Regions from separate parts of the Glutamicibacter sp. Je.9.36 genome, predicted to be linked through region 1. Evidence: predicted binding sites of a transcription regulator. Region 1 holds the regulator's gene; the other holds the start of a gene.
What was found. Region 1 encodes LexA, which represses DNA repair genes until DNA is damaged. Its sites were predicted from a motif close to TCGAACANNTGTTCGA; they were not measured.

Region 2: AAZQ98_RS00320 (DUF222 domain-containing protein) is a predicted target of LexA. The motif match lies at 1,936-1,951, and genes of this name have one in related genera.

What each region holds. Positions count from the first base shown of each region.
Region 1 covers NZ_JBCPSN010000003.1:42,960-50,892, forward strand. The annotation lists gene priA (bifunctional 1-(5-phosphoribosyl)-5-((5-phosphoribosylamino)methylideneamino)imidazole-4-carboxamide isomerase/phosphoribosylanthranilate isomerase PriA) at 1-615, opposite strand, end outside; gene AAZQ98_RS08500 (hypothetical protein) at 643-792, opposite strand; gene hisH (imidazole glycerol phosphate synthase subunit HisH) at 795-1,430, opposite strand; gene hisB (imidazoleglycerol-phosphate dehydratase HisB) at 1,431-2,051, opposite strand; gene AAZQ98_RS08515 (histidinol-phosphate transaminase) at 2,074-3,180, opposite strand; gene AAZQ98_RS08520 (LysM peptidoglycan-binding domain-containing protein) at 3,262-3,615, opposite strand; gene lexA (transcriptional repressor LexA) at 3,874-4,593, shown strand; gene AAZQ98_RS08530 (glycoside hydrolase family 76 protein) at 4,650-5,729, opposite strand; gene AAZQ98_RS08535 (ATP-dependent DNA helicase) at 5,835-7,832, opposite strand; gene hflX (GTPase HflX) at 7,825-7,933, opposite strand, start outside.
Region 2 covers NZ_JBCPSN010000001.1:71,136-75,661, reverse strand. The annotation lists gene AAZQ98_RS00325 (NADPH-dependent FMN reductase) at 1-247, opposite strand, end outside; gene AAZQ98_RS00320 (DUF222 domain-containing protein) at 453-1,913, opposite strand; gene AAZQ98_RS00315 (GntR family transcriptional regulator) at 2,017-2,676, opposite strand; gene glyA (serine hydroxymethyltransferase) at 2,828-4,144, shown strand; gene AAZQ98_RS00305 (sarcosine oxidase subunit beta family protein) at 4,147-4,526, shown strand, end outside.

The DNA of each region.
Region 1 (7,933 bases):
GAGCGAGGAGATGCCGCCCGAGGCGACAATCGGCTTGCTGGTCTTGGCAGCGATTTCGCGCAATAGTTCAACGTTCGGTCCGCGCAGGGTGCCGTCCTTGGTCACGTCGGTGACGACGTATCGGGCGCATCCGGCATCTTCGAGGCGGGCCAGAACATCCCACAGGTCGCCTCCGTCCTTGGTCCAGCCGTGGCCGGACAAGGTGGTTCCGCGCACGTCCATGCCCACGGCGATCTTGTCGCCGTGGCGGGCAATGGCCTGCTTGGTCCATTCCGGGTTCTCCAGCGCGGCGGTTCCGAGGTTGACGCGGGTAGCGCCGAATTCCAGGGCCCGGTCAAGTGAAGCGTCATCGCGGATACCGCCGGAGAGCTCGACCTTGATATCCAGTTCCTTGGCAATGCGCTGGACAATCTCAACATTGCTGCCACGGTCAAAGGCTGCGTCCAGGTCGACCAGGTGCAGCCATTCAGCGCCGGCGTTCTGCCAGGAGAGCGCAGCTTCCAGCGGGTCGCCGTATCCGGTCTCGGAACCGGCTTCGCCCTGGACCAGGCGCACTGCCTGTCCGCCAGCGATATCTACTGCAGGCAAAAGTTCGAGGATTGGTTGCTCGCTCATGATGTCCTTAGTGAAGAAGTAATGTGATTAGTAGGTCAAGGACCAGGCTGCGATCAGGCTCAGGCCTGCAAGTACCCACAGCGCGATGATCCATGAGATATGGGCCTTCTGGCTCTTCAGCGAAATGGCTCCGCCAATCAGGAAGGCCCCGACAACGCCCAAAATGAGGGTCCACATGCCTAGAGCGTCCCCAACCAGTTGCGAAGCAGCTGCGCGCCAGCGTCCCCGGACTTCTCCGGGTGGAACTGCACTGCCGATAGCGGGCCGTTCTCGACGGCGGCCACGAAGGGCGTTCCGTGCGTCGACCAGGTCACCTGTGGCGGAGTCATCGCTGGCTGGGTTACGTCGAATTCCCACTTCTGAACAGCGTAGGAGTGCACGAAGTAGAAACGTTCACCCTCGATGCCGGCGAACAGCTTGGATCCTTCCGGCGGGCGTACCGTGTTCCAGCCCATGTGCGGGATGACATCCGACTGCAGGCGTTCAACCTTGCCCGGCCATTCGCCAATGCCTTCGGTTTTCACACCGTGTTCCACGCCTTCTTCAAAGAAGACCTGGTGTCCCACGCAGATACCCAAAACCGGCAGGCCACCGGCGATGCGGCGACCGATCCAGCGCAGGGAACCGGTTTTGGCCAGCTGCTCCATGACCGAGGCGTAGGCGCCAACACCGGGGACTACCAGGCCGTCGGCGGCCACGATCTTCTTCGGATCTGCGGTCAGTTCCACTTCAGCGCCGGCGGCTTCCAAAGCGCGCACAGCGGAGCGGACGTTGCCGGAACCATAATCCAGGACAACTACTGTTTTCTTTTCCACTTACAGTGCACCCTTCGTGGATGGGATCTTGTCGCCCATGCGCTCATCGCGCTCTACCGCTTCGCGCAAGGCGCGCGCGAAGGACTTGAACTGCGCTTCAACGATATGGTGCGGGTCGCGACCCGAGAGCACCTCGATGTGAGCGCAGATCTGTGCGTGGAAAGTGATGGCTTCGAAGACGTGACGGGTCATCGAACCGGTGAAGTGACCACCGATCAGGTGGTATTCCTGGCCCGCAGGCTCGCCCGAGTGCACGAGGTATGGCCGGCCAGACACATCGACTACCGAACGGGACAGGGCTTCGTCCAGTGGAGCGTAGGAGGTGCCGAAGCGGCGGATGCCGGCCTTGTTGCCCAGTGCCACGCGCAGTACTTCGCCAATGGTGATCGCGGTGTCCTCGACGGTGTGGTGAACGTCGATGTGGGTATCGCCGGTGGCACGCACGGTGAGATCGATGAGCGAATGCTTGGATAGCGCAGTCAGCATGTGGTCGTAGAACGGCACCGAGGTGCTGATCTCAGAGACACCGGTGCCATCGAGGTCCAGTTCAACGAATACGGACGATTCGCTGGTCACGCGTTCCATGCGGGCGCGACGTGCGCCAATCAATTCGGCAGACATGTCTTCCTTCGCTTGTCTTTGATTACTTCTGCGAGCCGAGCAGTTCGGCAAGTCGTTCCAAGAAGGCTGTGGTTTCCGATTCGGTTCCTGCCGTAACACGCAAGGTTCCCGGGATTCCATTGTCGCGGATGATGATGCCGGCTTCCAACAGGCCTTCCCAAATCTTGTGGGGGTCTTCGACGCCACCGAAGAAGACGAAGTTGGAGTCGGAGACCGATGGCTTGAGGCCAAGTTCCTTCAGGCGCGCGACGATGCGGTCCCGCTGGGACTTGATGTCCTCGACCTGGGCCAACAGCAACTCGATGTTCTTCAAGGCCGCGATGGCGGTTGCCTGGGTCACTGCCGACAGGTGGTACGGCAGTCGCACCAAGCGGATGGCATCGGTGACTTCTGGCGCAGCGGCCAGGTAGCCTACGCGCGCACCGGCCAGACCGAAAGCCTTGGACATGGTGCGCGAGACGATCAGCCGCTGGCGGCCTTCGAGCAGGCTCAGCGCCGAGGTGGTGCTGGCCAAGGAGAACTCGGCGTACGCCTCATCCACGATCACCATGCCGTTATGCTCGCTCATGGCTTCATATACCGCGGTGATGACGTCAAGGCCAAGGGCCGTGCCGGTGGGGTTATTCGGAGAGCAAAGGAAAACGATGTTCGGCTTGTGCTCGCGAACCTGTGCGGCTGCGGAATCGGCGGACAAGGTGAAATCTGCGGCGCGTTCACCGGCGATATATTTCGTGTCAGTACCACTGGCAAGCAGCGGGTACATGGAGTAGGTAGGGCCGAAGCTCATCACGGCACGGCCGGGGCCGCCAAAGGCTTGCAGGATTTGCTGCAGGATTTCATTGGAACCGTTAGCGGCCCAGATATTGTCCTTGGTGAGCGAGTGGCCGAGGTAATCGGCTAGGAGTTCGCGAAGCTCGGTGAACTCGCGGTCCGGATACCTGTTCAACGTTGCCGCCGCCTTGGCCACCTCTTGGGCAATGGCATCGACGACTGTCGGTGGCAACGGATGGGTGTTCTCGTTGACGTTCAGCTGGATGGGCACGTCAATTTGTGGTGCGCCATAAGGGGATAGCCCGCGGAGATTCTCACGCAAGGGCAGCTGACTCAAAAGTTCACTGCGGTCATTCACGCATCAAGTCTACGTGTGCAGCGCGCCTGCCGGTGAATCCGCTACGGCCACAGGTAACAAACTCGAAGCAGGCTGGGGAAGCTAGCCGGCAAGGACCGGAATCGAGAGGGTTTCGCCGACCTGGATTTCGCTGCCGGTCAGGGCATTGAGTTCGGCGATGTGGCCCACTGCCGAGGTCACGTCGTAACCGGTGGCGTAATCCCGGGCCAGGCTCCACAGCGTATCCCCTGGAATAACGGTGACATCAACGGTTCCGACTCCAACAGGAGTATCGGCTGCGGCATGCGCGTCAGAGGCAAACATGGAGATGAAGAAAGCTGCGGCGATGGTGAGTGCGAAAATGGGCATACCCACAAGCACGGCCCATCCGCGACGGTTGATGCGGATCTTCAGTGGTGCCTGGGTCTGATTTGAGTCAAGTGCGACGGTTGCCATGACTTTGTCTCCTCAAGAAATTCAAGTGATGCGAATTTGTATTCGAAAGCATAGATTCGAAAACTTGTTCGAACCTCGTATATCTGTTCTAACAGAGGTTTGCGGAACTTGTCCAGAAGTTTTCGAACAAATCTTTGAAAGAAGCTCGCTTATCTACTAAGATTTCGAAGTAGACGAGCAATGAAAACATCTCACCATCTAGCGCCGACAGTTTGGACTTACGAACTTTCGAATGATTGCTAGGGAAGGCAAAATCTCATGTCAGCTTCACAACGCACTCCCCGATCGAATGCACGTTCGCTGACGATTCGCCAAAAGAAGATCCTGGAGACGATCCAGCGGTCAATCGGCAAGAACGGTTATCCACCATCGATGCGTGAGATTGGTGACGCAGTGGGGCTCAAGAGCCTTTCGAGCGTCACCCACCAGCTGAGCCAGCTGGAAAAGCTCGGCTATATCCGTCGAGATCCACGCCGTCCGCGCGCAATGGAAATCCTGCTGCCTCTGCAGCTGGCCGAAGACGCCGAGAAGGCCGAAGTTTCGAAGCCGGTCGAGCCAGATGCCAGCGAAGACGCCAAGATCATTGAATTGAGCACTTCCGCTGACACCACCATGGTTCCCCTGGTTGGCCGTATCGCTGCCGGCGGTCCGATCCTTGCCGAACAGTCCGTCGAGGATGTTTTCTCGTTGCCTCGTCAGCTCGTAGGCCACGGCGAACTGTTCATGCTCAAGGTTTCCGGCGATTCAATGGTTGACGCTGCGATTTGCGATGGCGACTGGGTAGTTGTCCGCCGCCAGCAGACGGCGGACAACGGCGACATCGTAGCTGCCCTGCTCGATGAGGAAGCCACGGTAAAGACTTTCCGGCAGCGTGACGGGCATACCTGGCTGCTTCCGCAGAACTCGCGCTACGAACCAATTTTGGGTGATGCCGCAACGATCATGGGACGCGTCGTCTCGGTGATGCGCTCTCTCTAGAATACGTACGGTCATTGCGCTGGTGCTCGGCACCAGCGCAATTCTCGTTTAACCCGCTATTGGCCGGCGTTCAACTCGAATTGAGCGGCCGCCGAGAAGATCATCCAGCGTTGGATTGCCGCCGAAAGCCGGCGTGGTTCCTGGTCAGCCAGATGGCGCGCCGTTGCCATGACCAGCCTTCTGGCCTGCTCCCGGCTCCGGGCTTCCAAGCGGACATCATTACCGGCGAGGGCAAGATATCGGCAGAGTATCCCCGCGAACAGGTTGCCGTCTCCCCCGCTGTTGAACGAGAGGACCCCGGCAGCAGTTGACAGCGATTTCGTGGTGGCATCGATCAGTACTTGAGCGTGAGCCAGATCAGCAGGCTCGCCAAGCTCAAGCAATGCCCCGAGAACCAGGCCCTGGTTATAGGTGTAGACCGCTGGTTCCACGGTGTGCCCCTGCGTGGTCAACCGCAGTCCGTCCAGATACAGTCCTCGCTCCACGCTGAACAGATTCTTTTCCAGCCACTGGAGAAGCTCTCGCGCGGTCTCTTTCTCCCCGGTACGGGCAAAGAACAGTGCCGCCGGCGCATTGGCTGGCGTGTTCTTGAAATCCCGCTTTCTGGACCAGTACAGGCCGCCGTCCAGCACCCCATCCATGCCGGCATGGAGCTGCCGTCCCAGCGTCCTAACTGCCGCCTCGGCAGGACGGCTCCTGTGTCCCATCGCCAGCTGGGTGAACTCTGACAGGCGGCCGCAGGCCAGGGCAAGCCAAGCCATGTCGTCGAAGAAGTAGTTGGGCAAGATCCCGAAGTTTCGAATTCGAATGCCGCGCAATAAGCCGTTGGCCCGGGCAAGCGCTTCGCGCGCCCGGTGTTCGTTGCCTTCGTCCCAGTACGAGCGGCCCTCATCGATGATGGCATCCAGATAGTGCGCCTGCCACCAATAGTTCCACTCCGCAAGCGGGTGCGCGAAACCATTGAGATTGCTGAGCATGCTTCCGTCGCGCAACCGATGCGCTTTGCTGTAGCTCTGCCCAATCCACGTTCCGGGCAACCCCATGAGGCGATGCCCGAACCGCTGGTGGGTGTCGATCGCGGCTTGGTGCGCCAATTCCTGCATGGACTCCATGGTGCCTTCCGATTCGAGCTTCATCAGTTCTTGTCACAGACCTTAGTGCATCTGGAAGCATCATGCTGGTACCGGTTAAAGAACTTGAGCTGTCCCGAAGGACAGCTCAAGTTCACATTCTGGCTGCGGCTATTTCCCGCCCGGGTTCAAACGCTTGAGAACACCAGTGATGACCTTCTTATCGACAGTCGGCCACATCGGCGGCAGGGTAGCTTTCAAGAAGCTGCCATACCGCGCCGTGGCCATGCGCGAATCAAGGATCGCCACAACGCCCTTATCCCCGACCGAACGAATCAAGCGCCCAGCGCCCTGGGCCAGGCGAATCGCCGCATGGGTGGCGGCAACCTGCATGAAGCCATTGCCGCCATGCTTGGCCACGTCCTCGGAACGGGCCTTGGAGATAGGATCATCCGGGCGCGGGAAAGGAATCTTGTCGATGATGACCAGCCTGCAAGAATCGCCTGGCACGTCCACGCCCTGCCACAAGGTCATGGTTCCAAACAGGCAGGTGTCGCGTTCGCTGCTGAACTGTTCGACCAGCGACTTCATGCTGGCTTCACCCTGGCACAAGATTTCCACGTCCAAGCGCTCGCGCAAGATGCTTGCCGCTTCCTCGGCGGAACGCTTGGAAGTGAACAGCGCCAAGGCGCCGCCACCGGAGGCCTTGATGAGATCTTCGATCTCATCCAGCGTCTCCGCCGCCAGTTGGCGTCCTGGCTTGGGCAGGTGCTTGGCCACGTAGAGGATGCCCTGCTTGGGGTAATCGAAAGGGCTGCCAACATCTACGCCGGTCCATGATGGAGCGCCGGCGCCCATCAGGCCCAAGGAGCCTGCTACCGAGTCGAACTGCGAGCCAACGGCCAAGGTGGCGCTGGTCAATACGACCGTGCGCCCGTCGAAGAGGCCCTCGCGCAACTTGCCGGCCACCGACAACGGTGCCACGTTCAAGGTTGCCGGCTGGCTTTCATCGGCCTCGACGTAGCCCCGGCCTTCGACAAACTCCCGCGGACGGGTGGTGTACAGGACCTCGCGGCGTTCTTCGGATTCGAGCATGCGAATCGCATCATCCATCACTGCCTGCAGCTGGGAGCGGGCAGTCTGGCGGCCGCCATCGGCCGGTGCGTTGGCTTCGGGCTTGGACAGCGCCAGAGCCAGCCGGGCCTGCTCCACGATGTCGTTCAGGGCAATGCCCATGTCTTCGCGCAGACCATGTTCCAGCAAGCCTGTCGGCAACCCGGTCAACGACTTTTCCAGGCGGTTTGCGGCCTTGACCATCTCATCCGCATTGATACCGCAATGGCGCTTGGCACCGCCAGCGGCGGTAAGCACCATGCGCGAGGAGAGCGCGCCCGAAACCGAGCTGGTCACGCGATCTTGCAGTTCGTGGGCCTCATCGATGATCGCTACTTCGAAGTCCGGGAGAACCGAAAGCCCCTCGAAGGCCGAAACCGCCAGCAGCGCATGGTTCGTAATGACCACGTCGGACTCGGCGGCACGGGCACGCGCCATTTCCGAGAAGCATTCGTCCGCCATCGGGCACTTCTGCGAGCCGAGGCACTCCATGGCCGAAACCGAGACCTGCTTCCACGCCTTGTCACTAACCCCGGGCACCAGTTCATCGCGGTCACCGGTGTCGGTCTCTTCGGCCCATTCACGCAGTTTCATTACTTCGCTAGCCAGCGGCGAGTAAGTGGTGCCGGCAGGTATTGCCGGCTCGTCCATGGAAAAAAGAGTGCCTTCGTCATCCGGGTATCCGCCGCCGAGCTTGTACTGGCACAGGTAGTTCGAGCGCCCCTTGAGCAGCGCGACATCCATCGGGCGCGAGAGCTTGCCCTTGAGCGAGTCGAGTAATCGCGGTACGTCACGGCCGACAATCTGCGATTGCAGCGCCAATGTCGCGGTGGAGACGATCACTGGCTTGGCGCTGGTTTGCGCGTGGGCCAGTGCCGGAATCAGGTAGCCCATGGACTTGCCCGTTCCGGTACCGGCCTGCACCAGCAAATGCTTCTCGTCTTCCAACGCGCTGACCACGTGCTTGACCATTTCCTGCTGGCCGGTGCGCATGGCGCCGCCCATGGAAGTGACCGCGGCCTCCAGGAGCCCCAGGGCCTGCTCTTGCTTATCCATGAAGGTTGAAGGTCTCCAACTCTGCAGCAAAGGAATCGCGCACCTTGACGATCAGCCGGGTGCCCTCCTCCAGGTGTTCGCTTTCCAGGATCTCGGATTCG
Region 2 (4,526 bases), on a different contig from region 1:
GAATTGAACGGTTGTACTCCGGGCTGATGAATAGCAGGCCATCCGAGGCTTCGATGGCGGTCTTGAGCGCGGTCCCGGCTTCGGGATAATTGTCATCGTAGTCAGCGCTATACAAGGGCAGATCGCTGATCGGGATCTCCGTGAAACTGAGGTTTTCAGGTGCCAGGGCTATCAGGGCCTTGGACAGGACGCGGTTGATGGAGTTCGTGGCGAGCGAACCAACGAAATAGCCGATGTTGTAATCCATGGAACCACTTCAGCACCGGGGCGAGGGGTGGCAAAAGGCCCTCGGGCAAACTCCCAGCTAAGCCAGTCCGCCTGGTTCGATCACCTAGGTATGGATGCCGAATGCGCCAAATTCGACGTGTTGGGCAGTCGTTGCACGCCAGGCAGGTTCGACCGCATGGGTTGGCGCGGACCGCAACCACGGGATCGATATTATTTGCTGGGAGTCAGGCTGCGATGTCTTCGGGGCCATCCTTGGGCTTCAGCCGTTCCTTGAGTTGCTGTATCCATTTCGAGTCGCGTCTCAATTGCGGGAACGGCTTGTGCGCGTATCCCGTGGCTGGCGGCGCGGTGGACTTGTAGGACATCGCCGAGCCGGGACAGATCATGATGGTGTGGCCGTTGCCGTAGGTCGTGTATTCGTACCAGCCGGCGGCTTCCTTGGCCTTGTTGCAACTAGCGCATCGGCCATCGCCGTTGAAGACGGTGCTCTTGCCTCCGCGGGCGTATTGCTTGACGTGGTCTATTTCCTCCACGATGCCGTCGCAGAACGGGGTGCGGCAGTGCCGGTCGCGGATCGCGATGAATTTCTTGAGCTTTTCCGGGAAGATCCGGGCTTTGGAGTCCATGGCGATCAGGTCCTGGTCGCCGGGTGCGGTGTAGAGGCGGGCGAGTTCGGTGCGCACGTCGAGCTGTTCGATCAGTTCCGTGGTGGGTTTGGCGTCCATTTGGTCGAAGGTCAGGCTGTTGGGGATCTGGTGTCCGCTGATCCATTCGCGCACGCTCTGGGCGGGGATGAAGCCGTAGCCTTCCAGGTAGGCTGGTTCGCGTTCGCCGGCGAACAGGGCCCGGTCGGTCATGACTACTGCGACTTGCAGGGCGATGGGCATTTTGGAGGGTTCGCCGACCATCATGTAGCTGAAGAGCAGGTCGGCGCGGATCTGGGTGCGGGTGCGCGGGTCGCCTTTTTTGCGCAGGGTTTTGGATTCTTCGTCGAGGTAGCGTTTGAGGCACATGCCCTGCAGCAGGGGGTATTCGCCGTGGATGATGATGCGGCCGTTCTGGTCGTCGATTTTCAGGGTGAGGTTGCGTTGCTCTTCGACGGTTTTCTGCTTGATGGAGTCGGGGTCGGAGATGTAGGCCAGGGCGAATTTGCGGACCGTTTCCCTGATTTGGGTGGTGCCCATGGATTCGAACATGTGCGGGTTCTGGGCGTAGAGCTGGTCGAATTCGGTGCGGCGCTGGGGTTTGAGGTCTTGGAGCGGGGTGAGGATGGCTTGGGTTTGGGCTTCGGTGAATTCGCCGCGGGAGCAGGCTGCGGCGAGGTTCGGGGTGTCTTCGAAGAGGATGCGGCAATTGACCAAGTAGTTGCGCATGCCGTGCGGTGATTGCTTGCGGGCCAGGGCGACGCAGGCGGCTGCACCGCGGGTTTGGTCATCGAGGTGGATGCCGCGTTCTTCGTGGTCGCGGACGTATTCTTTTTCGATTTGGTGGGCGAGGCCGGCTTGTTTGCAGCGTGCTGCGGAGATGAGGGCTTCCAGCAGTTCGATGCCGTGGGCGCAGTCGGCTTTGCTGCCGTGTTCTTCGAGGGCGGAGAGGTCGTTTTGCACGGTTTGGACGTGGAGGTCGAATTCCTCGGGGGGTGCTGGTGGGGTGAGGCTGTTTCCGTGCGCCTTTGCTTCGGACATGTTCTAATTATACTTCGCTTACTCGAACATGTCTTCGATTCTGGGAAATGGGGATAACTATTTTTTCGCAATGCATGGCATCGCTCCAGCCGTGAAGCGGCGGCTAGAGAACGGATCGCACCGATGCCTCGAAGTGCACGATATGTTCCAGGGCCAATTCCTGTGCCAGCTGCGCGTCGCCGTCGAGGATGGCTTGGAGCAGCGAGATGTGTTCTTCGATGTGCTCGTCGATGCTCGGCAGTCGATCCAGGGCCATGCACCAGATGCGGGTGGCAAGGTTATCCAGGCGGATCAGCGTCTGCTCCAGATGGTGGTTGCCGGCCGCTTGGTAGATCAGCCGGTGGACTTCCAGGTCGTTCTCCATCAACGTGCGCCGGAGATTCGCGCCCGACAGCTGGCTGACGGCTTGGAGCGTTGTCTCGATGCGACTGCGCGCGCTGCCGCCTTGCAAGGCTGCCGCCTTGGCCGCGGCGAGGGGTTCCAGGGCTTCGCGGACTTCGGTGATATCGGCCAGCTCCGTGATGTCCACACGGGTGGCAAAGGTGCCGCGGCGCGGATAGGACTGCACCAGGTGGTCGACCTCCAGGCGCTTGAGCGCCTCGCGCAACGGCGTGCGGCCGACGCCGAGTTCGTTGACCAGGTGGGCCTCGTTGATCGGGTCGCCGGGGGCGATGTCCATCATGATGAGCCGGTCTCGCAGAACCAGGTAGGCGCGTTCAGCCAGGGACTCGGCGCCCACGGGAAGCTGTGTGGCGAGTGTCATCTTGCCTCCGTTTTCTCTGCTCCATACCGCGTGATTGCTGCACGCTGAAATAATTTCGGGTTACCCATTGACCGGGCTGTGACTTCCATCATACAGTGAATCGCAGATTGATATATCAGTTGTCGGCAATTCATACATTTAGGAATGGGCAATGGCACAAGCTTCAACTCTCTCGGCAGATTCCCTGACCGCAGACCTCGCGCATCTCGATCCGGAAGTCGCGCAGCGTATTGACGCTGAGCTGGCTCGCCAGCAGCGCGGCCTGGAAATGATCGCTTCGGAGAACCACACGGCGCAGGCAATCATGCAGGCGCAGGGTTCGGTACTGACCAACAAGTATGCCGAGGGCTACCCGGGCCGCCGCTACTATGGCGGTTGCGAGGAAGTTGATGTCATCGAGACGCTGGCGATCGAGCGCCTCAAGGACTTGTTCGGGGCGAAGTTCGCCAACGTGCAGCCGCACTCCGGTGCGCAGGCTAACGCGTCGGTGTACCACGCGCTGGTGCGCCCGGGCGATACCGTGCTGGGCCTGAACCTGAACCACGGTGGCCACCTGACCCACGGCATGAAGCTGAACTTCTCGGGCCGCTTGTTCAACATCGTTCCTTACGGTGTGGACGAGGAAACCTATGAAGTGGACATGGACGAGGTGGAGCGCCTTGCCATTGAGAACCAGCCGAAGATGATTGTTGCTGGCTGGTCGGCGTACCCGCGCCAGGTGGATTTCCAGCGCTTCCGCGAGATCGCTGACAAGGTCGGCGCGTACCTGTTCGTGGATATGGCGCACTTCGCTGGCTTGGTGGCAACCGGGTTGCATCCTTCGCCGGTTCCGCACGCTCACGTGGTGACTTCCACGACGCATAAGACGCTTGCTGGTCCTCGTGGCGGCATTATTCTCTCGAATGATGCGGAGATCGCGAAGAAGTTGAACTCGGCGGTGTTCCCTGGCCAGCAGGGTGGTCCGTTGGAGCATGTGATTGCTGGCAAGGCGGTGGCGTTCAAGATTGCCGCTTCGCCGGAGTTCAAGGAGCGCCAGGAGCGGACCTTGGCTGGTGCCCGGATCTTGGCTGAGCGTTTGACCCAGGAAGATGTTGTTGCCAAGGGCATCAGCGTTTTGACTGGTGGCACGGATGTTCACATGGTGCTCGTTGACTTGCGTAATAGCGAGTTGGATGGGCAGCAGGGTGAGGATCTTTTGGCTCAGGTGGAGATCACGGTGAACCGCAATTCGGTGCCGTTTGATCCTCGTCCGCCGATGGTGACTTCGGGGTTGCGTATTGGTACCCCGGCGTTGGCTACCCGTGGTTTCTCGGAGGCTGCGTTCGCTGAGGTTGCGGAGATCATTGCGCAGGCGTTGATTGCTGGTGCTGAGGGTAATACGGCGGTGTTGCCGGAGCTGAAGGATCGTGTTCTGCAGCTTGCCGCGGCCCACCCGCTGTACCCGAACCTGAAGAAGATTGGAGAATAGCCATGGCTGATCTGCTGCCTGAGCACCCGGAATTCCTCTGGGCCAACCCGGAACCGAAGAAGTCCTACGACGCAGTGATCGTCGGAGGCGGCGGCCACGGCCTGGCTACCGCCTACTTCCTGGCCAAGAACCATGGCATCACCAACGTCGCCGTCCTGGAAAAGGGCTGGCTGGCCGGCGGGAACATGGCCCGCAACACCACCATCATCCGCTCCAACTACCTCTGGGACGAGTCGGCGGGCATCTACGAGAAGTCGCTGAAGCTGTGGGAGCAGCTGCCCGAGGACCTGGAATACGACTTCCTGTTCTCCCAGCGCGGCGTGATGAACCTGGCCCACACCCTGGGCGACGTGCGCGAATCCGTGCGCCGCGTGGAAGCGAA